2 regions of the Pseudoalteromonas sp. PAR1 genome follow, and region 2 is predicted to be linked to the other one. Evidence: riboswitches for the same ligand, from Rfam matches in the RefSeq annotation. Region 2 holds a riboswitch; the other holds the start of a gene.
The links. Region 2 has a riboswitch for cobalamin ahead of QL229_RS00930 (TonB-dependent receptor). Riboswitches for the same ligand answer to the same signal wherever they lie in the genome.
Positions count from the first base shown of each region.

Region 1: it holds a riboswitch for cobalamin, as region 2 does, so the genes downstream of both, QL229_RS06295 (ABC transporter ATP-binding protein) here and QL229_RS00930 (TonB-dependent receptor) in region 2, are expected to answer to the same signal.

Region 1 covers NZ_CAMZMY010000006.1:238-15,896, forward strand. The annotation lists rRNA gene rrf (5S ribosomal RNA) at 1-5, shown strand, start outside; gene QL229_RS06285 (FKBP-type peptidyl-prolyl cis-trans isomerase) at 235-663, shown strand; gene QL229_RS06290 (histidine phosphatase family protein) at 747-1,364, shown strand; cobalamin riboswitch at 1,377-1,515, shown strand; gene QL229_RS06295 (ABC transporter ATP-binding protein) at 1,596-2,426, shown strand; gene QL229_RS06300 (iron ABC transporter permease) at 2,419-3,408, shown strand; gene cobT (nicotinate-nucleotide--dimethylbenzimidazole phosphoribosyltransferase) at 3,412-4,473, shown strand; gene QL229_RS06310 (adenosylcobinamide-GDP ribazoletransferase) at 4,475-5,281, shown strand; gene cobU (bifunctional adenosylcobinamide kinase/adenosylcobinamide-phosphate guanylyltransferase) at 5,278-5,805, shown strand; gene QL229_RS06320 (cobyric acid synthase) at 5,805-7,289, shown strand; gene cobO (cob(I)yrinic acid a,c-diamide adenosyltransferase) at 7,299-7,898, shown strand; gene QL229_RS06330 (cobalamin-binding protein) at 7,900-8,757, shown strand; gene ung (uracil-DNA glycosylase) at 8,754-9,428, shown strand; gene QL229_RS06340 (DUF3545 family protein) at 9,465-9,656, opposite strand; gene tal (transaldolase) at 9,843-10,793, opposite strand; gene yaaA (peroxide stress protein YaaA) at 11,015-11,794, shown strand; gene QL229_RS06355 (mechanosensitive ion channel family protein) at 11,923-12,858, shown strand; gene serA (phosphoglycerate dehydrogenase) at 13,300-14,529, opposite strand; gene rpiA (ribose-5-phosphate isomerase RpiA) at 14,544-15,197, opposite strand; gene QL229_RS06370 (5-formyltetrahydrofolate cyclo-ligase) at 15,251-15,659, opposite strand, start outside.
Region 2 covers NZ_CAMZMY010000001.1:201,943-217,601, forward strand. The annotation lists gene QL229_RS00915 (efflux RND transporter periplasmic adaptor subunit) at 1-521, shown strand, start outside; gene QL229_RS00920 (efflux RND transporter permease subunit) at 525-3,623, shown strand; gene msrA (peptide-methionine (S)-S-oxide reductase MsrA) at 3,710-4,243, shown strand; gene QL229_RS00930 (TonB-dependent receptor) at 4,304-6,157, opposite strand; cobalamin riboswitch at 6,191-6,345, opposite strand; gene QL229_RS00935 (hypothetical protein) at 6,512-6,751, opposite strand; gene QL229_RS00940 (YajQ family cyclic di-GMP-binding protein) at 6,874-7,356, opposite strand; gene QL229_RS00945 (VanZ family protein) at 7,514-7,864, shown strand; gene QL229_RS00950 (2-dehydropantoate 2-reductase) at 7,857-8,750, shown strand; gene thiI (tRNA uracil 4-sulfurtransferase ThiI) at 8,841-10,298, opposite strand; gene QL229_RS00960 (TetR/AcrR family transcriptional regulator) at 10,408-11,061, opposite strand; gene coaD (pantetheine-phosphate adenylyltransferase) at 11,288-11,770, shown strand; gene QL229_RS00970 (capsule assembly Wzi family protein) at 11,806-13,128, shown strand; gene QL229_RS00975 (hypothetical protein) at 13,139-13,606, opposite strand; gene QL229_RS00980 (hypothetical protein) at 13,715-14,188, opposite strand; gene QL229_RS00985 (hypothetical protein) at 14,260-14,787, opposite strand; gene QL229_RS00990 (hypothetical protein) at 14,795-15,001, opposite strand; partial or broken gene argH (argininosuccinate lyase) at 15,243-15,659, opposite strand, start outside.

The DNA of each region.
Region 1 (15,659 bases), on a different contig from region 2:
CAGGCTCCAAATTAAAGAAAGCCCGATTCGAAAGAGTCGGGCTTTTTTGCGTTTAAGCTGATAGCTCTCTGTGTTGGGTTTCGCTGCGCTCTACCCAATCTACGCCAGAGCTTTAAAACTTTCCTCTTTCTAACTTTACTCTCGCTAACTCACTACAAACCACAGTGCCCCTTGCTTCCCTTGCGTTGTTATGCGATAAAGCGTTTTATATTTGTAATACAATTAGGGTTTACTGTGTCTCGTAAGAAAACAACCAAGTCAAAAGGTTCTTCAGGGTTAAATCGTAAAAATAGTGAAGCATTCATCGCTAAGTTCTCATCTCATCCTGATACGCATCTATGCCCATCGGGTTTAATGTATAAAGTGATTGATGATGTTGCAGGGGATCGCGTAACAGAGTTCGATACAGTGGTCATTAATCAACGTATTATGCTTGCTGATGGCAATGTGATTGCCGACAGTTATAAAGCGGGTATGCCAGAGGTGTTTGCTTTATCAGAAGCTATAGAAGGGTTACGAGAAGGTTTGTTATTAATGAATATCGGCTCTCGCTATGAATTTGTGATCCCCCCAGAGCTTGCTTGGGGTAAAAAAGGTAACGGCGGAAAAATTGGTGCGAACGCAGTGCTGCATTTTGACGTTCGGTTGATGCGTTTAGCTTAATTCTTTTAGCATAAGTCCTTTAGCATAACTCGACAGAGTATTTGAAACGCGTTAACGTTCACTACTGGTTACTGAGGAACATTATGGACGCATTTACTTCACGAGTTTATTTTCTTCGCCATGGCGAAATTGCCACACCGGGTATTCTTTCTGGGCAAATCGATGTTGACTTATCAAAGCATGGTCTTGAACAAATGCGCCAAGCCTCTGCTGAACTGTTGAATTTAAATGCTATTTATAGCTCACCGCTAAAGCGTTGCTCAGTCTATGCTGATTTTTTAGCAAATCAACACACATTGAATGTTCAGTATTTCAATGCGCTGAAAGAGTTTAATTTTGGTGATTGGGATGGCCAAGACTATCAGCAGCTTTGGCAGCAAACCAGTAAACCTCATATCGGTGATTTTTGGCAGCATCCTTGGCAGGTAAAAGTACCCAATGGTGAATCAATGGCTGACTTTTACGCAAGGGTAGAAGCTTGGTGGCAAACGTTTTTAAACTCATTGAGTGAAACTAAACATACTCAGTCATTGGTAATCAGCCACGCTGGTGTGATTAAACAAATTCTTGCTATTGTTTGCCAGATGCCAAAACAGTCAGCCACGCATTTAAATGTTTTCCACCTCCCTTATGCGGGACTTGTTACACTCGATGTATATATAGATGAACAAGGAAAAACTTGGCCAAAAATTGTTTTTTAGCCATCTAGAGTGATATTCATTGAATTATTTACTTAGCCCGCCATAATACACATATGCTATGGAATGGAGTGAAATTCTCCAGCTGTTCCCGCAACTGTAATCCATCATAAGTATGGTCAGCCAGATACTTAGCACTAACAATTAATCATCGAGCGGGTAAACTCACGTCATTTTCTGGTACTTATCAGTGCTTTCTTGTGCGTTGTGGTTGCTCGCCAAGAGAGAACAAGCTTGCAACAAACTAGCCACGGCTCTGCGCCATTAATATCAGTCTCTGATTTAAGTTGGGGTATTGCGAATAAAACAATACTTAAATCAATTAGCCTTGAGTTAAAAGCTGGGCAGTTTATAGGTTTACTTGGCCCTAATGGTGCAGGTAAATCAAGCTTACTGCGTTGTCTTTATCGTTACTTGAAACCTCAACAAGGGGCTGTGTTGCTAAACGGTGAAGATATCTGGCAAATCAATGCTGATGAGTTTGCAAAGCAGGTTGCTGTAGTTTTACAAGAGTCTCCATCGCAGTTTAATTTGTCTCTGTTCGACGTGGTGAGTTTAGGGTTAACACCTCATAAGCGACTTTTCAGCGGCACGTCTATCAATGATAAGCAGCGAATATATCAAGCGATTGAGCAGGTTGGTTTGTCTCATCATAGTGAGCAAGCATTCGATTCACTCTCTGGTGGTGAAAAGCAAAGAGCACTCATTGCACGCTCTATCGTACAGCAACCTAAGCTTTTGATCATGGATGAGCCTACCAGTCACCTTGATGTTAAATACCAAATTCAAATAATGGAATTAGCAAAGTCCCTCGATGTGACTGTGCTTGCCTCTTTTCATGACTTAAATCTCGCAGCGAGTTTGTGTGATGAATTACTGGTAATTGACGAAGGGCAATTGGTTTGTCAGGGGCAACCAAAAGCGGTGCTTACTGAGCAGCTGTTGAGCGATGTATTTGGTGTCTGCGCTGCAGTGTCTGCTCATCCGCAATCAAACACCGATAAGTTTATCCCGCATATAACTTATTTTTATGGCTATCAGACACAGGAGCATCAAAATGACTGATGCAATGCGTTTAAGTATCTGTGTTGTTGTTGGGCTTATTAGTTGTTTTTTCGCTCTGAGCTTTGGTGCTGCAAACACACCATTGAGTGATGTACTTAATGGCCTGTTTAGCCAAGGCGGTGATGAATTCGTGCAGCGGATTATTTGGCAGTTACGCATGCCAAGAACGGTGCTGGCATTTTTAGCAGGTTCTGGACTTGCTCTTGCGGGATTAATTTTGCAAACCGTAACCCGAAACCCGCTTGCTGATCCTTACTTGTTTGGTATCTCTTCAGGGGCTTCATTTGGTGTGGTGTGCTTTATAGCCCTTACTGGTGTGAGTTTTGGCTTTAGTATGTCAGTTGCTGCATTTGCCGGAAGCTTACTTTCTATGCTGTTGCTTATTGCTATTGCAGGGCGTCGCCATGTTGGTCAAGTTGAAGCCATGTTACTTGCCGGCGTTGCTTTATCCTTCTTATTTAGCGCTCTGACTAGCCTGCTGCTTTATTTTAGTGATCCTCAAGCAATTACAGCTATTTTATTTTGGACAATGGGCAGTTTTTCTCGGGCGCAGTGGGGCACTCTTTGGCTGCCGTTTACCGTTATTATTGCCTGTATGACTTTGATGATTGCATTTCGTCGTCAGCTTAATGCAATGCTACTTGGCGATGAAAGTGCTGCGACTTTGGGGATTCATGTTCAACGCTTTCGGATCATGATGCTGCTGCTAAGTTCATTAATTACAGCGGTGCTTGTTGCTCTGTGTGGAGGCGTTGGTTTTGTAGGTCTGATGATCCCGCATATTGTGCGCTACTTTTCGCCGCAAGGCAGCAGTCATAACTTAGTCATGACGTCCTTGGTCGGTGGCATTTTTATGGTGTGGGTAGATGTGTTATGCCGAACCTTATTGAATAACCAAGAATTACCCGTTGGTGTGATCACTGCAGCTATCGGCAGCGTGTTCTTTTTATTCTTACTTTATTTTCGTAAACAGAGCAGGTAGCTAATGTTTAATATCATGCCAATTAACCAGCAGTTTTCAGCTGTAATACAACAAAAGATAGACCTTAAAACGAAGCCGCTTGGTGCCTTAGGTAAGCTTGAGAGTTGTGCTAAACAATTAACGCTTATTTTTTCAAAGCAGCTTGATAGTGAGCAGGCGCTACTTGCCTTTAAACCAGTTATTTCAAAGCCTTCTCTGGTTGTTTTTGCAGGCGATCATGGTGTGGCAAGTCAAGGTGTGTCAATTGCTCCTAGCACTGTTACATCACAAATGGTGGCAAACTTTGCAGCTGGAGGCGCTGCAATCAATGTATTTTGTCGCCAGCTTGGTTGGCAGCTCGAAGTTGTCGATGCCGGAACACTCACTACAGCACATGATAAAAGTGTGCATAACCAGCGTTTAGGTGAAATCACTGCCCCACTGAATACTGAAATGGCCATGTCTCGTAGTCACGTTGAAAAAGGGTTTGAATTAGCAAAGCAGCGAGTTCATTCACTCTATGAGCAAGGCAGCAATACTATTGCGTTTGGAGAGATGGGTATTGGTAATACTACAAGTGCTGCGGCATTAATGGCTGCTTTGTTGTCCTTACCTGCCAACCAATGTGTTGGTAAAGGCACAGGTGTGAGTGACGAGGTTGTTACTAAAAAAATCAAGGTTGTGGAGCAAGCCCTCCAATTGCATCAAGCTCATTTTAGCGACCCACTAATGACACTCGCTGCATTAGGTGGTTTTGAAATTGTTCAGATCACCGGTGCCATTTTAGCTGCTGCGGAGCTCGGCATGGCGGTGATCGTGGATGGCTTTATTTGCACTGCAGCAGCGCTTGTTGCAACTCGCATTAATGCAAACGCTCGCGATTACATGTTATTTGCCCATGCCTCTGATGAGCAAGGGCACAAAACAATGCTTAATGCCATGCACGCATCACCTTTATTACAGCTAGATTTACGTTTAGGAGAGGGCACAGGTGCTGCACTTGCCTTACCTTTACTGCAAGCATCTTTGGCGTTTTATAATGACATGGCAAGTTTTGTCGATGCTAATGTTGAGCAAGTAGTTTGATATGAGCACGGAACAACACACTTCAAACACGACTCCAAGTCAGCTTCAGTTATTTTTACTGGCGCTCAGCTTTTTAACGCGTATACCCGTTAAATTAAACTTTGCAGTATCGAATAAGGCGCTCAATCAGGCCAGCCGCTATTTTGCATTGGTCGGAGTATTATTAGGCGCACTTTTAGCGTTAAGCTTTTTGCTGCTAAGTTGGTTATTCCCCCCAGCCATTGCAGTTGCGTTAGTTATGGCGTTTAGCTTGGTAATCACAGGGGCATTTCATGAAGATGGGCTTGCTGATGTCTGGGATGGCTTTGGTGGCGGTTGGCAAGTTGCAGATAAGCTCAACATTATGAAAGATAGTCGCTTAGGCACCTATGGTGCTGCGGCGCTTGTGATGGCTTTATTAGTTAAGTACCAAACACTTGTCGCACTTAGCGAGGCAACCAGTACTCTGATTATTGCTCTTGTTTTAGGACAAAGCTTAAGCCGGGTTGTAGCAACAAGTTTAATTGCAGATATGGACTATGTAAGTCAGGACGCCACATCTAAAGTAAAACCAATTGCGATGTATTTAAGTACGCAAAGTTATCAAATACTGTTAGCAACTGGCTTTGCTGTGTTAGCAATAGCATGGTTGTTTTTTGGCTTCACTCTAGGGCAATTATTAATACTCGTCAGTGTGCTTTTTGTTACTCGTTTACTATTGAAGCGCTGGTTTGAAAAGCAGTTATCTGGCTATACCGGCGATTGCTTAGGTGCTGCCCAGCAAGTATCTGAGCTTGTTACCTACTTATGTCTAGTGAGTATGTTATGAGCCAATCACACACCTTAATTTTAGGCGGTGCTCGCAGCGGTAAAAGCCGTTTTGCTGAGCAGCTGGCAATAAATTCAGACAAGCCACTTATCTACATTGCTACAGCAAATGCGGGTGATGAAGAAATGACAGCCCGAATTAATAGGCATCAAGCAGAGCGCGCTAAGCATTGGCAACTTATTGAAGAGCCTTTGCATTTGGCTAAAACATTACGACAGTATAGCCAAGCTGAAAACTGTATTTTAGTGGACTGTTTAACCTTGTGGTTGAGTAATTGCTTATGCCAGCAGGGTGAAGCATTTTGGCTTGAGCAAAAAGCGGCCTTACTCGATGTGCTATCGCAATTGTCTGGTGAGGTGATTTTTGTCAGCAATGAAGTGGGTCATGGCATTGTGCCGCTCGGTGAATTAAGCCGTCAGTTTGTTGATCATTCAGGTTGGTTGCATCAAGCCTTAGCACAGCAAGTTGCACGTGTTGAGTTTGTGATTGCAGGTCTTGCACAAACTTTGAAAAGAGAACAATGATGAAAACAATAATGGTGCAAGGCACAACTTCAGATGCAGGCAAAAGTACCCTTGTTGCAGCACTTTGTCGGATCTTTGCTGAGCGAGGCATAAAGGTTGCACCTTTTAAGCCACAAAATATGGCGTTAAATAGCGCCGTAACAGCAGATGGTGGCGAGATAGGCCGAGCACAAGCTTTGCAAGCTGTAGCGGCAAAAGTGCCCGCAGAAGTCGATTTTAACCCTATCTTATTAAAACCTAACAGTGATACTGGGGAGCAGGTAATCGTTCATGGTAAAGCGCTTTCGAATATGGAAGCGGACAGTTATCACGACTACAAAAAAGTGGCGATGGATGCGGTTCTTACTTCGCAGCAGCGTTTAAGTGAACGTTTTGAATTACTGGTTGTTGAAGGTGCAGGGAGCCCTGCAGAAATAAACCTGCGCGAAAACGACATTGCCAATATGGGCTATGCTGAGGCGGTAGATTGCCCGGTGATCATTATCGCCGATATCGACAAAGGCGGGGTGTTTGCCCATTTAGTTGGGACATTAGCGTTATTGTCTGACTCAGAGCAAGCGCGCGTTAAAGGCTTTGTGATTAACCGTTTTCGGGGTGATATTGCGTTATTGCAAGGCGGTCTTGATTGGTTAGAGCAATACACCAATAAGCCAGTGCTTGGGGTGTTACCTTATTTACATGACTTAGCACTAGATGCTGAAGATGCCGTTGCTATAAGCAATCAGGTAGATAAACCACAATTGCGCATAGCAGTGCTATTGCTACCTCATATTAGTAATCACACTGACTTTGATGCACTGCGATTACAACCAGAAATCGATTTACAGTATGTACGTCATACCCAGACTATTCCAAGTGTTGATCTGATTATTATTCCGGGCAGTAAAAATGTCCTTAGCGACTTAGCGTTTTTAAAAAATGAAGGTTGGCACACACAAATAAAACGTCATTTACGCTATGGCGGTAAAGTGCTCGGAGTATGTGGTGGGCTGCAGATGTTAGGCAACTATCTTGCTGATCCACATGCTGTTGAATCCAATTTAGGCAGCGCAGAAGGGCTAGGGCTTGCTGACTTTGAAACGCAGTTAGGGCAGCAAAAAGTATTAAGCCAAGTCACTGGCATGCTTCATTTAAATCGTAGTGGTAAAACAATTTCAGGCTATGAAATTCACGCTGGTATAAGCCAAGGGCCCGCACTTGAAAAGCCATTCTTGAGTTTTAATAATCACCCAAGTGGATTTAAAGTGGATGGCTTTATTAGTGATGATAACCAAATCGCAGGTACTTACTTACATGGCTTGTTCGATACGCCAGAGGGGGGAGCTGAGCTAACAACTTGGCTTGCACCAAATAGCCAAATACAGCCGATTGATATTAACTTAAACCGTGAACAGCAGTTAAGCCGTTTAGCCAATGTGGTAGCAGAGAATCTCGATATTGAACAAATCATCAATATTTATGAGAACTTCAACTTAGAGTCATAAGGAACAACAATGAGCGAACAGAATCAAGATAAGCACCAACAGCGCCAGCAAAAAGTAAAAGAAAAAGTCGATGAACGTATTGCTGCTGCGCAAAAAGAGCAAGGTATTTTTCAGGTCATTACTGGTAATGGTAAGGGCAAATCTACCTCTGGATTTGGTACTGTCGCACGTGCTGTTGGTCACGGAATGAAAGCAGCTGTGTGTCAGTTTATTAAAGGGACTTGGGAGTGCGGTGAGCGTAACCTACTCGAAAAAGCAGGGGTTGAATTTGTTATTATGAACACCGGTTTTACCTGGGAAACACAAAACAAAGAGTCAGACACCGCAGCTGCCCAAGTGACATGGCAAGAAGCGAAAAGAATGCTCAAGGATGAGTCGATTAACCTCGTTATGCTAGACGAAATAACCTATATGATCACCTACGGCTATATTGACTTAGACGAAGTACTAGAGGCAGTAAGCTCTCGACCAGCCATGCAATCGGTGATCATTACAGGACGTGGTGCACACCGAAAATTGACCGACTTGGCTGACACAGTCAGTGAAGTTAGAAATGTAAAACATGCTTTTGATACTGGCATTAAAGCGCAAAAAGGGTTCGATTATTAACATGAAAACCATCAAGTTTGCACTCTTAGGTTTTTTATTAAATTTACCCGCACTTGCACACGCTCATGAAATTAAAGAGCCACAGCGTATTGTTGCTTTAGCACCGCACATTGTTGAAAACCTGTTTGCGATAGGTGCTGGCGATCGTATCGTTGGTACGGTTGATTTTGCTGATTACCCAGCACAAGCGAATGATATTGAACGTGTTGGTGGGTATTACGGCGTCAATATGGAAAAGTTACTGTCACTTAAGCCAGATCTTGTTTTAGCGTGGAAGACAGGAAATAAAGCTGATGACCTCGCTTATATCGAAAAGCTAGGCATTCCTGTTGCTTATAGTAATCCGGATCAAGTTGATAATGTTGCTGATGAATTACGTAAGCTCGGCACGCTTACGCATTTACAAACTAAGGCAGATAAGGTGGCCAATGAGTTTGTAGCTAAACTCAATGCAATTCGTGCCTCTCAGCAAGGTAAAAAAGCCGTGCCTGTTTTTTATCAATTATGGCCAGAGCCGATGATGACAATTGGTGGAAATACCTGGATCAATCAGCTTTTAACTATTTGCCATGCTGAGAATGTGTTTGCTAATAGCGATACTGATTACCCGCGTATTAGTATTGAAAATGTATTGGTTGCTAAACCTGAGGCGATTATTATTCCAGACGAAAAATCTAAAAAGCCGCAACCGAAGATAGACTGGCGTCAATGGCCTGAACTGCCGGCAGTGCAGCATAACCAGTTTATTAGTGTGAATGCAGATCTATTGCATCGTTTTACAACCCGTATGCTAGATGGTTTAAGTGATATGTGTGGTAAAATAGACATTTCTCGTCAGCAAATACAGGCTTCAAAATGATCGATTGGCAAACATTTCTAGATACCGAGCTTGCTAAACCCTACATGCAAGAAACCTTGCAATATGTAGCTGATAGACGCGCAGCAGGTGTGACCGTTTATCCAAAAGATGAGCAGGTATTCTCAGCTTTTGATGCCACACCACTGAGCGAAGTCAAAGTGGTTATTTTAGGGCAAGACCCTTATCACGGAGAAGGCCAAGCCCATGGTTTGTGTTTTTCGGTATTGCCGCAGGTTAAAAAGCTACCGCCATCATTAAAGAATATATACAAGGAACTAGCCACAGATATTGATGGGTTTGAAATACCCCACCATGGTTACTTGCAAAGTTGGGCAGAGCAAGGAGTGTTTTTACTTAATACCGTACTTACTGTTGAACAAGGGCAGGCTCATTCTCATAAGCAGCTTGGCTGGGAGCAATTTACCGATGCAGTGATTGCGCTTATTAATCAACACTGTGAAGGTGTGGTGTTTATTTTATGGGGCGCGCATGCACAGAAAAAAGGTAAACATATTGATACCTCGCGTCATCATGTGATCCAAGGTCCGCATCCGTCACCGCTTTCTGCTCATCGAGGTTTTTTTGGTTGTCAGCACTTTTCTAAGACAAACCAAATACTTATTGATCAAAACAAAAAACCGATCAATTGGTCATTACCACAAATTTTATAACAGAAACGTAAAAGGCCCATAATAAGGGCCTTTATTTTACAAAAAATCTAATTCGTCTATGTCAATACTGTCAGTAAAGTAATCAAGCTCCTTTAGTTCTTTACGTAATCTGTGTTTATCTTTTAACGCTTCGATTTCGCGCCATTTTCTTTTTTTATTTTTTGTGGAGGTCTTTTTTGTTTTACCAGGACCTTCTAATATTTCTAAAATATCGTCTAGGCTATCCATGAACTTCTCCCATTTATTTTTTGAACCTCGGAAATACGTATACCATAGGCAAGGTAAAAATAGAACAAAAAAGTGACGATAATGTTACAGAACTGTGATTGATAGATGAATAGATCAAGGAATTAGTTATTTCAGAAACAAAAACGCCACCGGGCGGTGGCGTTTTAAAAAATGCTGTAATTTGAATTACATTGCTTTAAAACGAGCTTCTAATTCAATTTGTGCTTCTGCGAACGAGCGAATACCTTCAGCGAGCTTTTCTGTTGCCATTGCATCTTGGTTATGTAACCAACGGAACTGGCTTTCAGTCAGTGGTGCTGGTTTTTCTTCAACAGTAAAGTTGTTATCTAGCAGGTATTCTTGTGCATCAGTTAGTTGGCCTAGCTCTTCTAAAAGTGCAGGGCTAATGGTTAACTTATCACAACCTGTAAGCGCGATGATTTCGCCTGTATTACGGAAGCTTGCGCCCATTACCACTGTTTTGTAATCGTGACGTTTGTAGAATTCGTAGATACTACGAACCGATTGCACACCAGGATCGTTCAGTGGATCAGTTGGCTTTTCCATACCGTTAGCAACATGCCAGTCTAGGATACGGCCAACGAATGGTGAAATTAAAAATACGTTAGCATCGGCACATGCGCGAGCTTGTGCTTCAGAGAATAACAGCGTTAAGTTACACTTAGTGCCTTCTTTCTCTAATTGCTCAGCGGCTTTGATGCCTTCCCACGTTGATGCAACTTTGATCAGGATTTTATCTTTGCTCACACCTTCTTTTTCGTACAGGCTCAATAAAGTGTGGGCTTTATCGATTGTCGCTTGCGTATCAAATGATAAACGCGCATCTACTTCTGTTGAGATATAACCTGGAACAATTTCACTGATTTCTTTACCAATTAAAACAGCAAAGTAATCACAAGCTAGCTCAAGTTGTTTAGCTGCATCTTGCTCGGTTTCTTTGGCATATTGCCACGCTTTATCTAAATAAGGCTTGTACGCTTCAATTTCACTGGCTTTTAAAAGTAAAGACGGATTAGTTGTCGCATCTTCTGGTTGGTGCTTTTTGATAGCTTCGATATCACCTGTATCTGCAACAATAGATGAATGCTGTTTAAGCCTTTGTAGTGCTGAAGTCATTTGCTTTCCTCATTCCAAGCAAGTTAAAAGAATATCCATTATAGCCACCTTTATGCTGCAACACTATGACAGTGTTTAATAGGTCAAATGTCCTTAATATAGAAAACTAGAACATTATGTATGAAAGAGCAGCGGATAAAGGCAGGACGAAACAAAACGTGCATTTTGATTCAATTAATGTTGAAATTGACATCAAATAAATTACAAGTCAATAGCTAAGTATGATCACTGTTATTTCACCTGCAAAGAATTTAGATTACGAAACCCCAGCCACGACCGATAAATTCACTCAACCTGAATTACTCGAGCATAGCGAAGAGTTAATGTCAGTTTGCCGTGATTTAACACCAGCGCAAATTGGTAGCCTAATGAAAATCAGCGATAAATTAGCTGGTTTAAACGCAGCACGATTCGCCGAGTGGTCGCAGCCATTCACGCAAGATAACGCAAAACAAGCCGTGTTGGCTTTTAATGGCGATGTGTACGGTGGTTTAGATGCACAATCATTAACCAGTTCAGACCTCGATTACGCGCAGTCACACTTACGTATCTTGTCTGGCCTTTACGGTGTGCTGAAGCCGTTAGATTTAATGCAGCCTTACCGTCTTGAGATGGGTACTAAACTTGAAAACCCACGTGGTAAAAACTTGTATCAGTTTTGGGGCAGTGTCATCGCCGAAAAGCTTAATACGGTACTTGCTGAGCAAGATAGTAAGTATTTAGTAAACCTTGCTTCGAACGAGTATTTTAAAGCAGTTGATAAAAAAGCGTTAAATGCGCAAATCATTACGCCGCATTTTAAAGACTGTAAAAACGGCCAATATAAAGTGATCAGCTTTTATGCGAAAAAAGCCCGCGGCATGATGGCGCGTTACATCATTGAAAATAAAATTACCCAATTGAGTGATTTAAAAGATTTCACCGTTGCAGGTTATTACTTTAGTAGCGATGCAACAGCAAAAGAATTAGAGCCTGTTTTCTTACGCGAAGAGCAGAACTAATTTTTAGCAAAATGAATTAGAGAAGCCGTGCTTAGCACGGCTTTTTTTATGGTTTTAATACACCCAATTAGAAATGGCGCTTATCTTGCAAATACCCTGTTGAGTAATTAATTCATCAAGGTATAAAAATGTTAAAAATTCCGACAGTAAGTGAAGCTGAAAAGCTAATAGAAGAAAAACTCGGTGGCTGGATTGATATCATCATAAGCCATATTCCAAACTTTATTGTCGCAGTAGTTATCACCATTGTATTTTCATTGCTGGCGCGTCTTGTTGGTTCAATGCTCAGAAAGCTATTACGTCGCTCATTAGAGTCTTCGCAAATAGCGGACTTAATGTCATCGATAGCAAAGGTTATTGTGCTATGCGTAGGCTTATTTGTAGCCCTTGATTTCTTGGGACTTAGAGGCACAGTCACCTCTTTACTTGCTGGTGCTGGTATTGTTGGTCTTGCGATTGGTTTTGCCTTTCAGGACATGACAGAGAACCTTATAGCGGGTATTGCTATGGGTATTCGCAAGCCATTTAAAACTGGCGATGTTATTCGCACCGAAAGCGTGTTTGGTACTGTACGGGCGATTAACCTTAGAAACACCCTCATTGAGAACTTTTATGGGCAACTTATCTTAGTCCCTAACAAGATTTTATTTAGGAACATACTCAGTAACTACAGTACCTTAGGTGTGCGTCGTATCGAAGTGCCTGTGGGTATTTCGTATGCCGATGACCCCGAGCAAGCCGCAGAGGTGATTGTTAAAAAAATCAATGAGTTTGATTTTGTAATTAAGCAAGAAGAAACCGCTGTTTACGCCGAAAGCTTTGGTGATAGTAGCGTTAACTTACTAGTTTGGTTTTGGATTAAATACCCCGGCGAAGCGGATTTCATGACAGTACGCCACAAGGCTGTTGTGGCAGTTAGAAACGCCCTAAGCGAAGCTGACATAACCATCCCATTCCCAATTCGCACGTTAGATTTTGGCATCAAAGGCGGTGAGAAATTAAACGCCATGATAAGCGAAAAACAGCAGAATAAAGACACTGAAAAACCGCAAACCGATGAGTAAAATTTACTGACTCATCGGCGTGATTTACACAGGGAAGTGTGGTTCTGAGAAGGAGAGAAAAGAGGACTCTCAGATCAATCACCAAGTCAAATGTTAGCTAGTTTAAAGGAAGAAGCGAGTAAGGATGGGAAATTATAAACTTAATATTCAAGCCGAGGCTGATTTGAGCATAGTGATGCATTATGTCGATATCTGAGAATTAACATAAATAACCTGAACCTGTTAAATAATATAAAGGACGTTAGGAGCGTAAATTCGCGCGAAATAAATTTCACGCCTACGATTAGCTATTCTAACTTAGAGCTTAAAATTTACGGCTTAAAGCTCGGTTCCCGTGTTGGGTTTCGCTGTGCTCAAACCAACTTACGTGCTTGAAGTTTTGTCCTACAAAAAAAGCGCAAGCAGTTTAACTGTTTGCGCTTTTTTTCGATATGCCAATGATTAGTGAAGGATACGTGCTCTGATTGTACCTTCAACAGCACTTAGCTCTTTAAGAGCGACTTCTGATTGGTCTGTATCGACATCAATTACTACGTAACCAATCGCTTCGTCAGTTTGTAAGTACTGGGCTGCGATGTTGATACCGTGCTGTGCAAACGCTTGGTTAATTTGCGTTAGAACACCTGGGCGGTTGTGGTGTACGTGTAATAAACGGCTGCGGTTTGCAAGTTCTGGCAGTGATACTTCAGGGAAGTTAACTGCAGTAATGGTTGAACCATTATCTGAGTATTTAGCAAGTTTGCCCGCTACTTCAATACCGATATTTTCTTGTGCTTCTTGTGTTGAACCACCAATGTGTGGTGTCAAAATCACGTTATCGAACTCGCGTAACGGTGATACAAACTCTTCATCATTTGACTTAGGTTCTACAGGGAATACATCGATTGCAGCACCGCTTAGCTTGTTTTCACGAAGTGATTCAGCCAGTGCATCAATATCAACAACTGTTCCGCGAGAAGCGTTAATTAGAATAGCGCCTTGCTTCATTACTTCAAGCTCTGCCATTCCAATTAGGTTCTTCGTTTGCGGTGTTTCTGGTACGTGTAAGCTAATAACATCAGCACGCTGTAATAACTGAGTTAGGTTATGAACTTGCGTTGCGTTACCGAGTGTTAGTTTGTCTTCAATATCGTAAAACTCAACGTTCATACCGATATTTTCTGCCATGATACCTAGCTGTGTACCAATGTGACCGTAACCAATAATACCTAAGGTTTTACCACGCGCTTCAAATGAACCGTTGGCTGATTTTAACCAACCGCCACGGTGTGCTAGGGCATTACGCTGTGGAATACCACGAAGTAATAATAAGATTTCACCAAGTACTAATTCTGCAACAGAACGAGTGTTTGAGAATGGTGCGTTAAATACCGCAATACCACGCTCACGGGCACCTTGCAGGTCGACTTGGTTAGTACCGATACAGAAGCAGCCGATAGCGACTAGCTTTTCTGCTGCTTCTAATACCGCTTCACTAATATGAGTGCGAGAACGAAGGCCTACAAAGTGCACATCTTTAATGCGCTCGATGAGCTCGTCTTCAGGTAAGGAAGTTTTTACGTAATCAATATTACTGTAGCCATTACGTTTAAGCGTTTCTACAGCACTTTGGTGCACGCCTTCCAGCAAGAGAATTTTAATTTTGTCTTTTGCTAACGATACCTTACTCATATCCTCATTCCTATTTACTTTATTTGCGGCCCATTTTTGGTGCCGATAATGACTTTATCTGCACCGCGATGGGCAAATAAGCCGTTAGTTACTACACCAACAATCTGGTTGATTGTTAGCTCTAATTCTTTGGCATTGCTGATGTCTAAATTGTGCACATCTAAAATGACGTTGCCGTTATCAGTTACAACACCTTCACGGTAAACTGGATCTCCACCTAGTTTTACAAGCTCGCGGGCTACATAACTGCGTGCCATTGGGATCACTTCAACTGGAAGTGGAAATGCGCCTAATGTTGCAACTTCTTTTGATTCATCAACAATACAAACAAATTGTTTTGCTACCGCTGAAACGATTTTCTCGCGTGTTAGCGCAGCACCACCGCCTTTGATCATTTCGTTATGTGGATTGATTTCGTCAGCGCCATCAACATACACATCAAGGCTTGATACGTCGTTTAACTCAAACACTTCAATACCGAGTGCTTTTAACTTTTCAGTAGAAGCTTCAGAGCTTGAAACTGCACCAACAATGGTGTCTTTTACAGTACCAAGTGCATCAATAAAATGATTCACTGTAGAGCCTGTACCTACACCAACAATGGTGTTTTCATTTACAAACTCGAGTGCTGCCCAGGCAGCGGCTTTTTTTAATTCATCTTGCGTCATAATTATGTGCTCAGTTAGCTATCAGAGAGGCCTATAGTATACAAAGAGTTTGCTTACCATTGGTAGATTTTCTCTGGGGTTATAATGTGTTTTAACGGTACATCCCACGATTCAATAGGTAATGCAGCTACATGCTGACATTGATGCGCAAGACCGATTAATATCGGTTTTTGCCAATTTTCTTGGTAATACCGAGCCAACGTTTTGTCATAAAACCCACCGCCCATTCCTAAACGGTTACCTTGATCGTCAAATGCCACTAATGGCATAAGTAAAATATCAAGCTTGTCTAAAGGACATATTTGACTGCAATTCAACTTGGGCTCCAAGATACCATAGCGATTAACAGTCATGGGTGAATTTTCTTCATACCTCTGAAAGTATAAAGTTGTACCGTTGAAGGGATGGATAATAGGTAGGTATAAAGAGTGTTTTTTTTGCCATAAATCTTTAATTAACAAT
Region 2 (15,659 bases):
AAATTTCTATCGGTACTTACGTTAACAACACTACCAACATCACCACCCTTGATGACATCAGCATCATTAAAGTTGATTTTAAAGTACCTGAAAAGTACTTAGCGCAATTACAACTGGGTATGAAAGTGATGACGCAAAATGATGCTTATCCTGATAAAACCTTCACAGGTAAAGTGACGCATATTAGCTCGCGCATAGATTCTGTTACTCGCAGCGTTGAAGTCACCGCAAGCTTTATTAACGAAAGCGGTTTATTACGACCTGGTATGCTGTTAAACACCGCATTGGAGCTAAGCTCAAGTCAGGCATTAATGGTGCCAGAAAAAGCCGTAATCCCTCAACAAGACAAACACTACGTATTCCAAATTGAAGACGGTGTAGCAAACAAAGTAGAAGTACATGTTGCTGGTCGTCATGACGGTTGGGTTGCTATTGATAAAGGTCTTGAAAATGGTCAACAAGTTGTAACCGAGGGCATTATTAAAATTCGTACCGGCAGTAAAGTTAGTATCAAGGGATAAACCATGAAAATTACAGATACTAGCGTTAAACGCCCGGTTTTTGCGATCGTAATAAACCTGTTATTACTCACCTTTGGTTTGGTGGCATTTTCAATGCTACCACTGCGTGAATACCCTGATATTGAAACGCCAATAGTTAGTGTAAGCACTGACTATACCGGTGCCAGTGCAGAAATTATCGAAACTAAAATCACCCAAGTACTCGAAAATCGCATTTCGGGTATTGAGGGCATCAAAAGCATTAACTCATCAAGCCGTAATGGTCGCTCTAACATCACCATTGAGTTTAATATCAGCCGCGACATTGATGCCGCATCTAACGATGTACGCGAACGTGTAGCCCGTGCTCTTGATAGCTTACCAGAGCAGGTTCGCCCGCCTGAGGTCTCTAAATCAAACAGTGATGAAAGCCCAATCGCATGGTTCGTACTAAACAGTACCACCATGGATTCATTGCAGTTATCTGATTACGCACAACGCTTTATTGTTGATCGATTAGCCGTTGTTGATGGTGTCTCTAACGTGCGCGTTGGTGGTGAGCGTAAATACGCTATGAAAATCTGGTTAAACCGTAAAGCGATGGCTGCACGCGGCATTACCAGTAGCGATATTGAAAATACATTACGTACAGAAAACGTTGAATTACCCGCCGGTGAAATTGAATCTATCGACCGTGATTTTACAGTACGTACTGCGCGTAGTTATAAAGATCAGCGAGATTTTAGAAATTTAGTAATTAAACGTGGTGAAGATGGCTATTTAGTGCGTTTAGGTGAAGTAGCTGATGTTCATTTAGAAGCTGCTGACGACGAAAGCCTGTTCCGTGGTAATGGCCGTAACATGATTGGTTTGGGTATTGTAAAACAAGCCAAAGCGAACACGCTTACCGTAGTTGATAACGCCCGTGCTGAGCTCGAAAAAATTAAGCGTAACTTGCCAGAAGGCACCACTATTCAAGACAGCTACGACTCATCAATTTTCATCAAAGAATCGATTGACGAAGTATATAGAACGCTTGCGATTTCAATGGCGCTGGTTGTGTTAGTTATCTACTTATTTTTAGGTAATATTCGCGCAACGCTTATCCCTGCTGTGACAGTACCTGTTGCGTTAGTGGGTAGCTTTATGTTCTTGCTTGCTATGGGCTACTCAATCAACTTATTAACTCTGCTAGCACTGGTATTGGCTATCGGTTTAGTGGTAGATGACGCGATTGTTATGCTAGAAAATATTCACCGCCGCATTGAGTTAGGCGAGCCACCTTTATTGGCTGCGTTCCGTGGTGCTCGTGAAGTTGGTTTTGCGATTATTGCCACTACCCTCGTCCTCATCTCTGTGTTCGTACCGCTGGTGTTTATGGATGGCCGTATTGGTGCTTTATTTACCGAGTTTGCGATGGCTGTTAGTGCTGCTGTATTCTTTTCTAGTATTACGGCATTAACACTTTCTCCGGCACTGTGTTCAAAAGTACTCAAGGCTTCTGAAAAAGAGAGTAAATTTAGCCAGTGGATGGATAAAACCTTCGCCAAAATCGAAAATGCTTATCGTAACTCACTTACTTCTAATATGGGCCGTAAGTGGAGCTTACTACTAACCATGATTTTGGCCGGTGTTGCCAGCTTTATGCTATTCCAAAAAGTGCCATCAGAGCTTACGCCAAAAGAAGACCGTGGTACTTTCTTTATCATGATGAGTGGCCCTGAGGGTGCAAGTTATGAAAATAACGCAGCCAACATGGCGAAAATTGAAGAACGTTTAATGCCTTACTCTGAGTCTGGCGAATTAAGCCGAGTGCTTGTTCGTGTGCCTGGCTGGGGTGGTCAAGGTGGTGTTGCTATCATTGGCATGGCTGACTGGGATAAGCGTAAGCGCTCAACCTGGGAAGTAATGGACGAGATAAGCAGTAAAATGACCGAAGTAACTGATGTGCGTGCGTTTGCAATTATGCGCCGTGGTATTGGCGGCGGTGGCTCATCACGTCCTATTGAGTTTGTACTGCAAGGTAATGATTACGACCAACTAGCCGATTGGCGAGACCGCATTATTAAGCGTGCAGAGAAAAACCCAGGCTTGGTAAGAATCGACCATGATTATAAAGAAACATTCCCGCAGTTTTTAATCAACATTGATAAAAACAAAGCAGCGGATTTAGGGGTTTCGGTGTCTGATGTAGGCCGCACTCTCGAGACCATGTTGGGGCAGCGCCGCGTAACAACCTTTATTGACCGTGGTGAAGAATACGATGTGATACTTAAAGGTACTAAAGAAGACTTTGCGAACCCGACCGATATCTCAAATATCTACTTAAAATCACGCAGTGGCGAATTAGTGCCGCTAGATAGCTTAATTACCTTAAAAGAAGAAGCCACCGCTTCACGTTTAAATCGTTATAACCGTATGCGCGCAATTACGTTAAGTGCAAACTTAGCCGATGGTTATACCCTAGAAGAAGCGCTTAATTTCTTAAATCAAGTTGCCGCTGAAGAAAACGACATCGATGGTGCAATTGACTATAAAGGTGAGTCGCAACTGTTCTATGAAGGCGCATCAGCAATGACCTATGTGTTTATTCTTGCGCTCACAGTAACTTTCTTAGTTCTTGCTGCACAGTTTGAAAGCTTTATTCACCCATTTGTGATTATGTTGACTGTTCCGCTTGGCTTAGTTGGCGCATTATTTGGCCTTTGGTACACAGATCTCACTCTGAACATTTACAGCCAAATTGGTATCGTAATGCTGATTGGTTTAAGCGCGAAAAACGGTATCTTAATCGTTGAGTTTGCCAACCAACTGCGTGATAAAGGCGTTGAATTTAACGAAGCGATTACCCAAGCGGCAACGCAGCGTTTACGCCCGATTATTATGACCTCACTGACCACAGTTATGAGCTCGGTACCACTGGTACTTGCAAGTGGCCCGGGTGCAGAGAGCCGTATGGTAATTGGTGTGGTGGTATTTACAGGTGTAATAGTGGCAACCTTACTAACTCTATTTGTTGTGCCAGCAGCATATACTGCCCTAGCCCGTAATACTCAGTCGCCTGAGTATTTACAAAGCAAGTTAGAACAACAAGCTAAAGACAAACCGTTGGAAGAAATTTAGAACTGTCTTTAAGCAACAATAAAACGCCGTCTTTACGGCGTTTTGTTTTTTCAGCTATAGTCAGCAAAACAGTGAGGGAATAAACGATGGATAACAACATACAAATAGCTACTTTTGGCGGTGGCTGCTTTTGGTGTATTGATGCTGCATTTAGACGAGTGAAAGGCGTGCTTAATGTCAGTTCTGGCTATGCAGGCGGTGAAATTGAAAACCCAAGTTATCAGCAAATATGTACTGGCTTAACGGGTCATGCTGAGGTTGTTCAGCTCGATTTTGACAGCAGTATTGTGAGCTATAATACCCTTCTTGAAATGTTCTTTACTTTACACGATGCCACACAATTAAATCGACAAGGCAACGATGTAGGCACACAGTATCGTAGTGTTATTTATTATCATACTGAGCAACAAAAAGCTGAAGCGCAAACGATGATAGCAGCTTTACAGAAGCAAATTCGTGAGCCAATTGTCACTGAACTTAGCCCAATATCGAACTTTTACCCAGCAGAGCAATATCACCAAGACTATTACAATGAAAACCCGAATCAAGGTTATTGCAGTATCCTTATCGCGCCTAAACTTGAGAAATTCGGTCAATACTTCGCTGATAAACTAAAATGAAAAAAGCTCGCTAAGTAGGTAGCGAGCTTTTAGACGCAGAACTAATAATTTTCCTTATTATTAGAACTGATAACGGGCACCTACAAACAAGCGGCGCTCGGCCGTGTTGTAGTAATAAAACTCGTCGTTGATAAAGTCACCATCTAAGTCAGTGCCATAGGCATCAACGGCGTTATACTCTTTATCGAATAGGTTTTCTACTCGTAAAGACACAGTTAAGTTGTCAGTCGCTTGGTAGTGACCGACTAAATTCCATAACGTATACGAAGGTAAGTGAGTTAGCTTGCCATCACGGTCACCACGGTATTGCATATCAATACCGGCATCAAAATCACCCCATGCTTTATGTAATGACCAATTCACACTGTGGTTTGACACATAGGTTAGTGACTGACCGGTTTCGGTATCTTCAGCAGAGAGGTAAGTGAAGTTAAAGCTGTGATCAAAGCCAAACACTTGGTTTTTAAAGCTAAACTCAACACCTTCATGGCGAGCTTCGTTTATATTAGTTGGGATCCACTGCCCTGCTGCATTTGGCGCCCAGGCGATTTTGTTGTCGATTTCGCTGCGGAAAATCGCAATATCAAGGCTAATATCATTCACATTGAGTGATAGGCCTAGCTCTTGGTTATCTGATGTTTCAGGGTTTAACTCTGGATTACCCGAGCCTGGATAATATAGGTCATTAAAAGTTGGAGATTTAAAACCAGTACTTTGACTTACACGGAATGTGGCGATGTCATTTAAGTGATAGCCAACAGCGGCTGTGTAAGTGGTTTCATCACCAAACTGCTGGTCATCATCTTGGCGAACAGTTAGGTTTGCAAGTACTTGTTCATCATCATAATAAGCGCCAACAAACGCAGCGAATACTTCACGGCTGTCTTTTAAGTAAGTACCTGAGTTAGTGTTCACTTCATCTTTATACCAATTCAAACCGCCACTAAGAGTCAGCGCTTGATTGAAAAAGTATTGGCCATTGTAATCAATTTGCTCACGCTCAGTTTCAAACTTATCGACCACCGTTGCGCCTGTGTAATCAATACGTGAGTCATCTGAACTATCACTTGATATGGCAATATCAATGGCATGGCTTTGTTTGTCGAAAGCTTTTTTCCAACCTAGTGAAGCTTGGTAATTTTCGAACTCGCCTTTTTCTACAGTGCTGTCTGCAGGGCTATAAGCGCTATCGTATTTTGCTTCGCCTTCTGAGTATTGTGCTTGCGCTAAAAACTCACCTAACTGCTCATTTTGATAACCTAGGTTAAAGCCAAGGTTTTTGTTCTCGTAGCCGTCTTCATCTGGCGCTAAGCCTTGAAGGACATCAAACCCATCTGTTTTTTCATAACCGGCATTAACGGCCACATCAACACCCGCAAACTGACCGCCTGTCGCTACTTGGTACTCTTGGTAAGAGTCTGAGCCAAAAGTGACATCTAAAGTCGTATTTTGTGCTTTACGCGTAATGATATTGATCACACCCGCTAGCGCATCAGAACCATATACAGCAGCACGTGAGCCTTTTACTACTTCAACACGTTCAATACTGTTTAAAGGAATATTGCTAATACTTTTATAGCCAAGTGTTGCTGATCCTGTACGTACACCATCAATTAAAATAAGCGTATGGCGAGAGCTTGCACCACGTAATGAAACACCTGAGCTTTGCCCAAAACCACCATTGGCATTAATTTGAAAGCCAGCTTGAGTTGCCAGTAAGCTTGGTAAGTCACGAACATAGCTTGCCTCAATATCAGCACGGTCAATAACTGTAACACTAGCTAATACATCATTAATTGATTGTTCGAATTTATTGGCAGTAACTGTGATGTGCTCGATTGATTGCTCGTCAGCAGATACAGAAAAAGACAACGCAGCAGCAATCGCTACGCCTAACGCAGATTTATTTAGCATGATATCCCCTAGCCTGTGCCCACCGCACACGCAAATAGTAAGTTACTTCAAGGCCGGTCTCCGGACTCTGCGTATGTATGGCATACACATTACCGTTGCGGGGGCAGTGTTGGCATTGTTTTCTCCCTGAAAACGCACCAACTTCCCGATTATCTTGCGACTATTTCACCCTTTGAAATAACACGTATCTTTGTAGATACAGCAAGCACCTTGAAAATAGGCTGCTATTGTGATGATTTTAGGAAAGAATGTCAATGGACGGCTATACCGCTAAAGACAAGTTTTAAGCTGTAAGCCGTAAGCCGAAAGTAAAAAAGCCAATCACACGGTGATTGGCTTTTATCAAACAAATAATTACCAGAAATACTCATGAGGTTTTGAGTTTCCTAACGGAAAAACAATTCCTTCTGGGTCAGCACCATTCATCACACGCTTGCAAAGTGCTTTATTTAAGCGTCTTCTTGGCTTAGTCATCGTCATTTTTACCCACCAACTTGGTGTTTGTTGATAAAAATAAGTACTGTGTGGACCTGTGTATTTTCTGTTTATTTTACCGTATTTATTACGGTCAATTGTTTTGTTTTTTACTGACATAAATATCCTCTAGCTGAAAATAGCTAGAAGATATCTTTTTCTCTGTAACCTAATATTCGTCTCATGATACGCTCCTTGTAAAGCTCAGAAACTTACTGGCTTACAGCTTAAAGCTATAAGTTTTAATCGCGGAAGTTTTTGAACTGGAATGGTTGACCTAAATCAGCAGTACGAACAACTTGCATTGCTTCTTGTAAATCATCACGTTTTTTACCAGTTACACGTAATTCTTCACCTTGAATCGCGGCTTGTACTTTGATTTTTGAGTCTTTAATTAACTTAACGATTTTCTTCGCTACGTCTTTTTCGATACCTTGCTTAAGTGCAACGTCACGCATTACGTATTTGCCGCTACGTGACTCGTCTCTTAATTCAAGGCTAGATACATCCAAACCACGCTTTGAAATTTTTGCTGCAAGAATGTCAAAAAGTTGCATCACTTGCTGTGGTGCTTCAGCTTTTAACTTAATTACTTTGTCACTTAGTTCGATTGATGCATCAACACCACGAAAATCAAAACGCGTCTCTAGTTCACGCTTTGCATTATCTACTGCATTCTGCGCTTCGTTCATTTCTACTTCAGAAACAATATCAAATGAAGGCATGGGGTTCTCCTAACATAGTCTTTTTTAAATTCGTTTATGGTTGGCAATTATAACGCTTATTTGTCGATTCTTTCTATTTTTATCCGATTTGTTCAGGTGCGATGCAAAAATTGTTTGATATACTGGCCATTCAATTTCGGCATTTTTAGGGGTTATTGTGACAAGGCGTGTTTACCAAGTTATCTTTTTAGCCAGCATTATTGGCTTTACGATTTTATTTGCCAAAGAAATTAAAGGGGTTGGCAACCTGTTTCCTCACGTCGATAAAGTAGCGCACTTTGGTATCTTCTTCATACTCGCTTTGGTGATGGACAAGGCATTTAAGTTACCTCTAATGGTACAAATTTTACTGTTAGCAGGCTACGGAGCCGCCATTGAATTTATGCAAGATATGCTGCCTTATCGCCAAGCCTCAGTTGGTGACTTTATCGCTGACTTTATTGGTGCTGTAAGCTATTTTGCTATAAAGCTTGGCTTTCATTTAGGTAGTAAGCAACGTAATGGCTAATTTATTAGTAGTGGGTGATGGCGCAATAGGCCTGCTATTTAGCCATTTTTTATCTGCACAACATGACATCACATTACTGACTCGTAAGCCAACCCTGACCACGCGTTTTTATCAAGCAAGTAATGGCAAATCACATCCTATTAAAGCGCGCCTTATTAATTATGCAGAATTAAATCAATCGCCGCCCTTTGACTTGGTATTAATTACTGTTAAAGCATTTCAGGTGCAAGCTGCTTTTAAACAAATAAAACCTTACCTTACTAAAAACTGCCAACTTGTTATTTCTCACAATGGTATGGGTAATGTCGATGAACTTAATGCCCAACTGTTAGACACTCAAGGGTTATCGTTTCTAACAACTCGTTTAGCTGGCTTTAAAGCAACGCCCTATAGTGTAAACCACACAGGAAATGGCGAAAGTGTGCTTGGCGCATGTAATGCAGCAGCAACTGAAAAGCTCAATGAACTTGACCATCTATTTAGCAGCCTGCCACACTTTTCAGTGAGTGATGATATTCACTCATTGCGCTGGCAAAAACTGTTAGTCAATATTGCCATTAACCCGTTAACAGCAATCCATAACGTTAAAAATGGCCAACTCCGTGCACCGCAATTTAGCACTCGCATCATTAATTTACTGAGTGAAGCGTGTCTGGTAGCCAATAAACAAGGTGTTGATGTAAAGCTCTGCGAGGCACTTGATCAAGCCTACTCGGTGATGACTGCAACTGCAGAAAACTTTTCTTCTATGCAGCAAGATATCAGCCATAACCGACAATCAGAAATAGATGCAATTTGTGGTTATGTGTGTGAACAAGGCGCTAAGCTAGGTGTAAAAACACCGTATAACCAAGCCATGCTGAGTATGATAAAAATAAAAAGCTAGCTACTAGAAGAAAGAGTAAAGTTACTAGCTTCTGACAATTATTTCAGGCATTAAAAAAGCGCAAACCTGTCGCGCTTTTATCACCATCCCTTACGGACGATACACTTTGACGTTGCTGAAGCCTTCTTCGTGTAAGATCAGCGCTTGAAGCTGACTCATCACACCTTTAGCACAGTATAAGTAATATTCTTTATCTTTTGGTAAGTCACCAAATTTAGTCGCTAAGCGGAAGAAAGGTAAATGCACAACTTCAATACCTTCAAGCTCAAGTGGATTTGCGTCTTCTTCTTCAGGTGAGCGAATATCAACAACAACCGCTCCCTTTGGTAAATCAGATACAGACTCGGCTTCTTTTACTTCTTGCTTAGCTTCGGTGTCGATATCACGGATATCCATCACACGGGCATTTTCAACAACCGTATTTAACACGTCAAAATCAAATTTAGCTTCTTCGGCAAGAATCGTTTTAATTTTGGCTTTAACCGTTGGCTTTTTAGAAATCACACCACAGTATTCAGGCATGCTTTCTGCCATTTCTGCGGTACCAATTTTACGAGCAATATTAATAATATCTTGCTTGTCGTGTTGGATTAACGGGCGAATGATTAAAGTTTCAGTTACACGGTCAATCACACTTAGATTAGCCAGTGTTTGGCTTGATACTTGGCCAATACTTTCACCTGTTACTAATGCTTGCACACCTAACTTTTCTGCAACTTGGCTACCTGCACGCATCATCATACGCTTAAGCACCACACCCATTTGACTGTTTTCTACATTTTCTAAGATTTCAGCTACAACAGGTTCAAAATCTACAGTGACAAACTTTACTTTATGGGTAGAACTAAACTGTTTCCAGATATAATAACTGGCTTGTTTAACACCGATTTCGTGAGCTGCCCCACCTAGGTTAAAGAATAAGAAGTGAGTTCGCGCGCCTTTGCGGATCATCTGGTAGCTTGCTACACCTGAGTCAAAGCCACCCGACATAAGCGACAGTACATCTTCTTGTGTTGGTAACGGGAAGCCTGCCATACCTAAGTGAGTTTCAGTAACGATATACGCTTTATCATCTCGCACTTCTAAACGAATGGTTACTTCAGGATGGGATAGTTTTACGCTTGCACCTGCAACATGCTGGTTTAAGCCGCCACCAACATAACGCTCTACATCGCTAGAAGTGAAATCGTGTTTACCCGAACGCTTACAACGCACACAGAATGTTTTACCTTCGATTGTGTGGCCAATTAGCTCAAGGGCTTTTTGATAAATATCGTCTAACGAATCAAAGTCTGTTTCTGTAACTTCGATAAATTGCACAATACCCGGAATGCGTTTTAAGCCATCGATGATATCTAGGCGAACTTGCTCAGAATCTAAAAGGCTCACAACCGAAATATTATCCCAGTTGTTTCTAACTTGTACTTTTTCGTCAACACGACGTAAGACGATCTTAATGTTATTTTCTAATAACTTGGTAAAACGCTTACGAACAGATTTACTCTTGATAGCGATTTCAGGGTGTAATTTGACGATAAATTTAAGCATAGTTCACTCTTAGACTGTGGGATTCACACGCCCCGAGGCATACCAACCTCAAGGGCGCGCGATTATAACAAAAATTATAGCGTCTAGGAAATAAACTGCTTGGCTGGAGTTATTGTTCAGGATCTGAGGCTTCGCTGAGCGCTAAATATTTTGCCCTTAGCTGATTTACCTGTGGTAAATGCTGCTCTGTGCAATGCGCTTTTAATAGCAATAGCACTTTTAAAATACCATTGTAGATATCTTCTCTTGCTAACTCACCACTTAAGCGACGCGCCTTTATATACGGGGTCCAAAAGCTAACCGTCATTTTTAACATGTGTGCAAGCTCTGTGACATCATCATCTTCAATACAGATGATACCGCCAGCACGAAGTGCTAATAAAACTTCTTTCACTTGCTCTAGCAACGCCGCTTGAAAATCAATGTAATCTTTTTTTAATACTTCATCGCGAGATAAAATATCGCCCAAGTTGTCATAAAAAAATTGATAACGCCACATCAGTTCAAACAGCGAATCAAGGTAACCAGCTAGGTTTTCAAGTGCATCATCATCAGGAGACAAGGGTTTAAAATGCGTATGTAAATGTTCACTATACAAAGCAAAGATATGACGGATAATGTCTTCTTTATTTTTAAAATGGTAATACAAGTTACCAGGGCTAATGCCCATATGTGCAGCAATATGGTTGGTTGTAATAGCACGCTCACCGTGGCGATTAAATAACTCGATGCTGGTGTGTATGATTTTATCCTTTGTACTCATATGCTGTTTACTCTGTTGTTGTGGTTATTGCATTCTATTGCCCTGCTAAGCCAAGCAGTATAAACAAATGCGTGACAATTAAATACTACCTTGAAAAATAATAACCTCAATCGGTGCAGTACCTTAGATGGGTTTTACAATCTAATAAGATACGCGTATTTTCTAAGCTGCAGACAGGCTAAAACACTGTTAATATAGCAGGCAAATTTCTAAATCGCTGATAGTTATGAACGTTACTGCAATATACCCGGGTACATTTGACCCACTTACAAATGGCCATACTGACTTAATTCACCGAGCAGCGAAAATGTTCGATCATGTCATCGTTGCTATTGCGCACAACCCAAGTAAACAGCCGTGTTTTACGCTTGATGAGCGCGTTGAACTTGCTAATAACATCTTGGCACACCTAGATAATGTGAGTGTAATTGGTTTTTCTGGACTATTAGCAGATTTAGCTCGCGACCATAAAGCTGAAGTGCTCATTCGCGGTATTCGAGCTGTTTCTGACTTTGATTACGAGTTTCAATTAGCAAATATGAACCGTCGACTTAACCCTGATTTAGAAAGTGTATTTTTAACACCCGCCGAAAAAAATTCGTTTATCTCATCAACCTTAGTAAAAGAAGTAGCAAGACACAATGGTGATGTTAGCGAGTTTGTTGATCCTATTGTTGCTAAAGCTTTACAGGAAAAAATTCGCGGATGAAGCTAAAAAAAATACTTACCCTAGGGGCCTTTTTTATGGTCTCGACACCGACTATAGCAGGCCCTTGGGTTGAAAGTGACGATCCATTATTACGCGCCTCAATCGAGATGTTATTTAATCAAGGTGTGATTAAACAGCCTATAAATAGCTACCCTTTGATGTGGCAAGGTATTGCTCGCGATCTTAGCCTTGTAGATAGCAATCAACTTGATGAACAGTCTCAATTTGCTTATCAACATGTGAAACACGCGTTAAATATTGCCAAGCAAAAAACAGATTCAGGGGTTCGACTAAACTACAATGGCAGCACTGATACTCAACAAGGGTTTGGTAAACGCCATCAACAGCAAAGCGGTGTTAATAGCTACGGTTCAATAACGGGTAAACGTGTAAGTGCAAAAGTGAGTGTTAATTACGCAGATGATGCACTCGACGAACAGCATGTAAACTACCAAGATAGCTATTTAGCGGTGTTGGTTGGTAATTGGTCACTCAGTGCCGAGCAAGTCAGTCATTGGTGGGGACCAAGTAACGATAATGCGTTACTACTATCAAATAATGCAGCTCCCATGAAAGGTTTGCGTTTCACAAGAGCGAATACTCAATATGTAGGCCCAAGTTGGTTATCATTTATTGGTAATTGGCAACTGACTGGTATTTATGCCAAACAAAAGCCATATTTGAATACAAGCGACAAAGGTGATTATTGGGCGTTGAGGTTTGCTAGTACCCCTTTAAATGGTTTAGAAGTGGCAGTTAATACAGCTGGCTCTGACTATTTAACAACTCCAGAATTAGCTCCTATTAATCTTGAGAATAACGAGCAAACGCATCGTTTAACGGGGATTGATGTTAAATACTCAACCACTTTAATGTCAGTTCCTATTGCCGTATATGGTGAATTAATGGGCCGCAACGAAAGCGGTTTGGCACCAAGTGAGCCGTTTTACACCGTTGGCTTTGAAAGCTACTTTGGTACAACTGATAGCTTGCTAAAAACGTATCTCGAATACTCGAATACTCAGCAACAATGTAATATTGCCAGTGACTGTGTGTATGGCTCAGGCAGCTATACCCAGCGCTCGCGTTTAATTGGCAGCTCAACACCAGAGCAAAGTAAATCAGCAGTGCTTGGGGCATATTATCACACCCTTAACGGCTATGGCGGACATGCTAAACTACGCTGGATTGATAGTGAAAATATCATTAAGAGTAGCCAATTGCAGTTAGAAGTAGGCTATCAACAAGCATTACTCAACGGTCTTTGGAAAGTAACTGGATTAATTTCAAGAGATGAATTAAACGATAACAACGAAACCAACACGGCCCTCAGAACCAGTTGGGAATACCGCTTTTAACTTATTGAGGTCAAGCTAGCCTAGCTTGACCTGTTAAACCCTTATAGAGCCGCACCAGCCCCAAAAAGTCTTTATTAGAGAAAAGTGCAATGAGCATCATGATGTCCATGACATTGACTGTAACCGTATAAAAGCTCCAGAACCACCAATCACCCGTATAGGCATAATTGATGTCATAATACATACCTAAAAAAAGCGATGTGTTGATCAAAAGCCCAGTAAAAATATAGAGCTTTGCTGGCACCAAAGTTACCTTTCTGCCACGAGCAATTAAGCTAATAATTAAAAGTATTAGTAGATCCGAAACAGCCCAGATCATATAAGCAAAGCTCGAGTCTAGAATATTATAGCCTAGCGCTATATTTAGTAATGGATCACTCATCATATAAGAGATAAACAGTGCCAGCGACATCCACATTAGTGTTTTGTCACCATTTGGCGTAGACGACTTCTTCACCATGTTATATAAAAAAGACATCAGAAACCCCCACATAATAAATGCGGCGAGATAGACCCCAAAGTTTTCTTGGATTAATTTAAGCATTATACAAACGTCAAACTTTTTGACTTCAATTTACAAAAGGCATTATGAAACGTTAGCACCACTTTTTGAAAACTCTTTAGAAAAGAAAATAACTTTACTCTCTATAGCTTTACCTAACTTAAAAATAAACAAAAAGTCACGGTTTGTTATCAATGCAATTATCATTGTAATGTCTATAATGTTGACACCAAAAGAGTAAATACTCCAAAGTCCCCATGGAGTCCGGTTTTCGAGAAGTACAATATCTACATAAATTGAGAGCATCAAAAGGGAATTCAAAAATAATCCCAATATTGCGTAATAAAGAGCGCAAAAAGAGCTGATCTTTGCAAAGTAACCCCAAGAAAATATGACTGTTATTGTAAGTAGGTCAAAATAAAACCAGTTCATATAGCTATAAACTGAAAAATTAAAAATACCGCTTAAAAAGTACGAAACCATCATGATAAATGCCAAGATAACAAGGCGTTTATCTGGTTTATTTATGTGAGTCACTAGATTGCAAAGAAAAGCCATCAAAAACCCCCACTCAATAAAGGAGCCTATCAAGCTTCCAACAACATCACTTATGTACATATTGAAAATATTTAAGCTAAGCTTTGGGTATTTGAAGCAGAAAAAACTGCGTTTTTTAACTTGTTTAACAAGAGAAAGTCACGATCAACTATTAAAGCAATAATCATCGTAAAATCGACAATGTTAACTCCAAGCGAATAAATATCCCAGAGTATCCAATGAGTTGTATTTTTATAAACTTCAACGTCCAAGTAAACTGCAAGGAATAAAATAGTGTTTATTATCAAGCCTACAATAAGATAAATGAATGAAGGAGTCGTTCGTTTAATAACAAAGAAAGAAATAGCTAAGAATATTAGCGTAGCCAGATCGTAAAGAGCCCAATCTAGAAATGTTGTTGCAGTGTAAGTTATCCAATTAAAAAAGTAATCTCCCCCTAAATAAGAGAGCATCATAATAAAAGAACTAAAGAGCAACGTGGTTTTTCTTTTATTTTCGTCTATGCAATAGACAAAAATATTAAAAAAGAACGCCATTAAAAATCCCCATGCACTCATTGCAGACAGGGAAAAAAAACCTAGTTGCTCTATAAAAGACATTCAGTTCCTAGTACTCTTTCTTGCTAGGTGGAAGCATTGCACCACCGCCACGTTGAATCTCTGCACCACCTGATAAAGACAGTGCTTCACTTGATAAAGTTACTGTATCAGATTGCAGGGTTTTATTACTAGTAGTTTGTTCCAAAGCTGGCTTAGTTTGTTGCATTTGGCTGTATGCTTGCATTTGCAATTGGCTATTATTTGAAATTTGCATAAGATAATTCCTTTAAGTTAATTGTTGTTGCACCAAGGTTTACATGAAATATGTAACTTGTTAAGCGTTCTCATTTTTTTTGACGCTTTTTTGTGCATTAATGTGATGTTGCCACCACACTAATCTAAAAGCAATTAGCGATCCAACTTTTCGTTAACATATGATCTTTTTGATCTTCAGCTTATTATTAGACATAAAAAAACGCACAGGGGTAACCGTGCGTTTTTTCTATCCAGGGAATTTAAGCCACGCTTTTACACGGGATCACCGCTTTAGTACTTGGCTTTAAAATGAATTCCATTGCAACTTCATCGCAATTATCTTTTCGTAAGCAAAGCTCACAGTCTTTTATAACTTTCTCGGGCAAGCTGTCTTTACTACAGTGGCTAAACCCTTGCTTTGCAAAAAATTCTGGCACACGCGTAAGTACAATGATCCTGCTAAGCGCCAATTTTTTGGCTTTTACAAGTAAGTGCTCAACAAGTAGCTTACCTTGTCCCGACACCTTTGCTTGTGGATCAACGCCTAACGAGCGGATCTCGGCAAGACCGGTATCATAGATATATAGTGATGCGCAGCCAGTAATTTTGTTATTACATTGTGTAACAGCAAACTCGTTGATTGAATGAACCATATCACTTTTAGCTCGCGGAAGGTT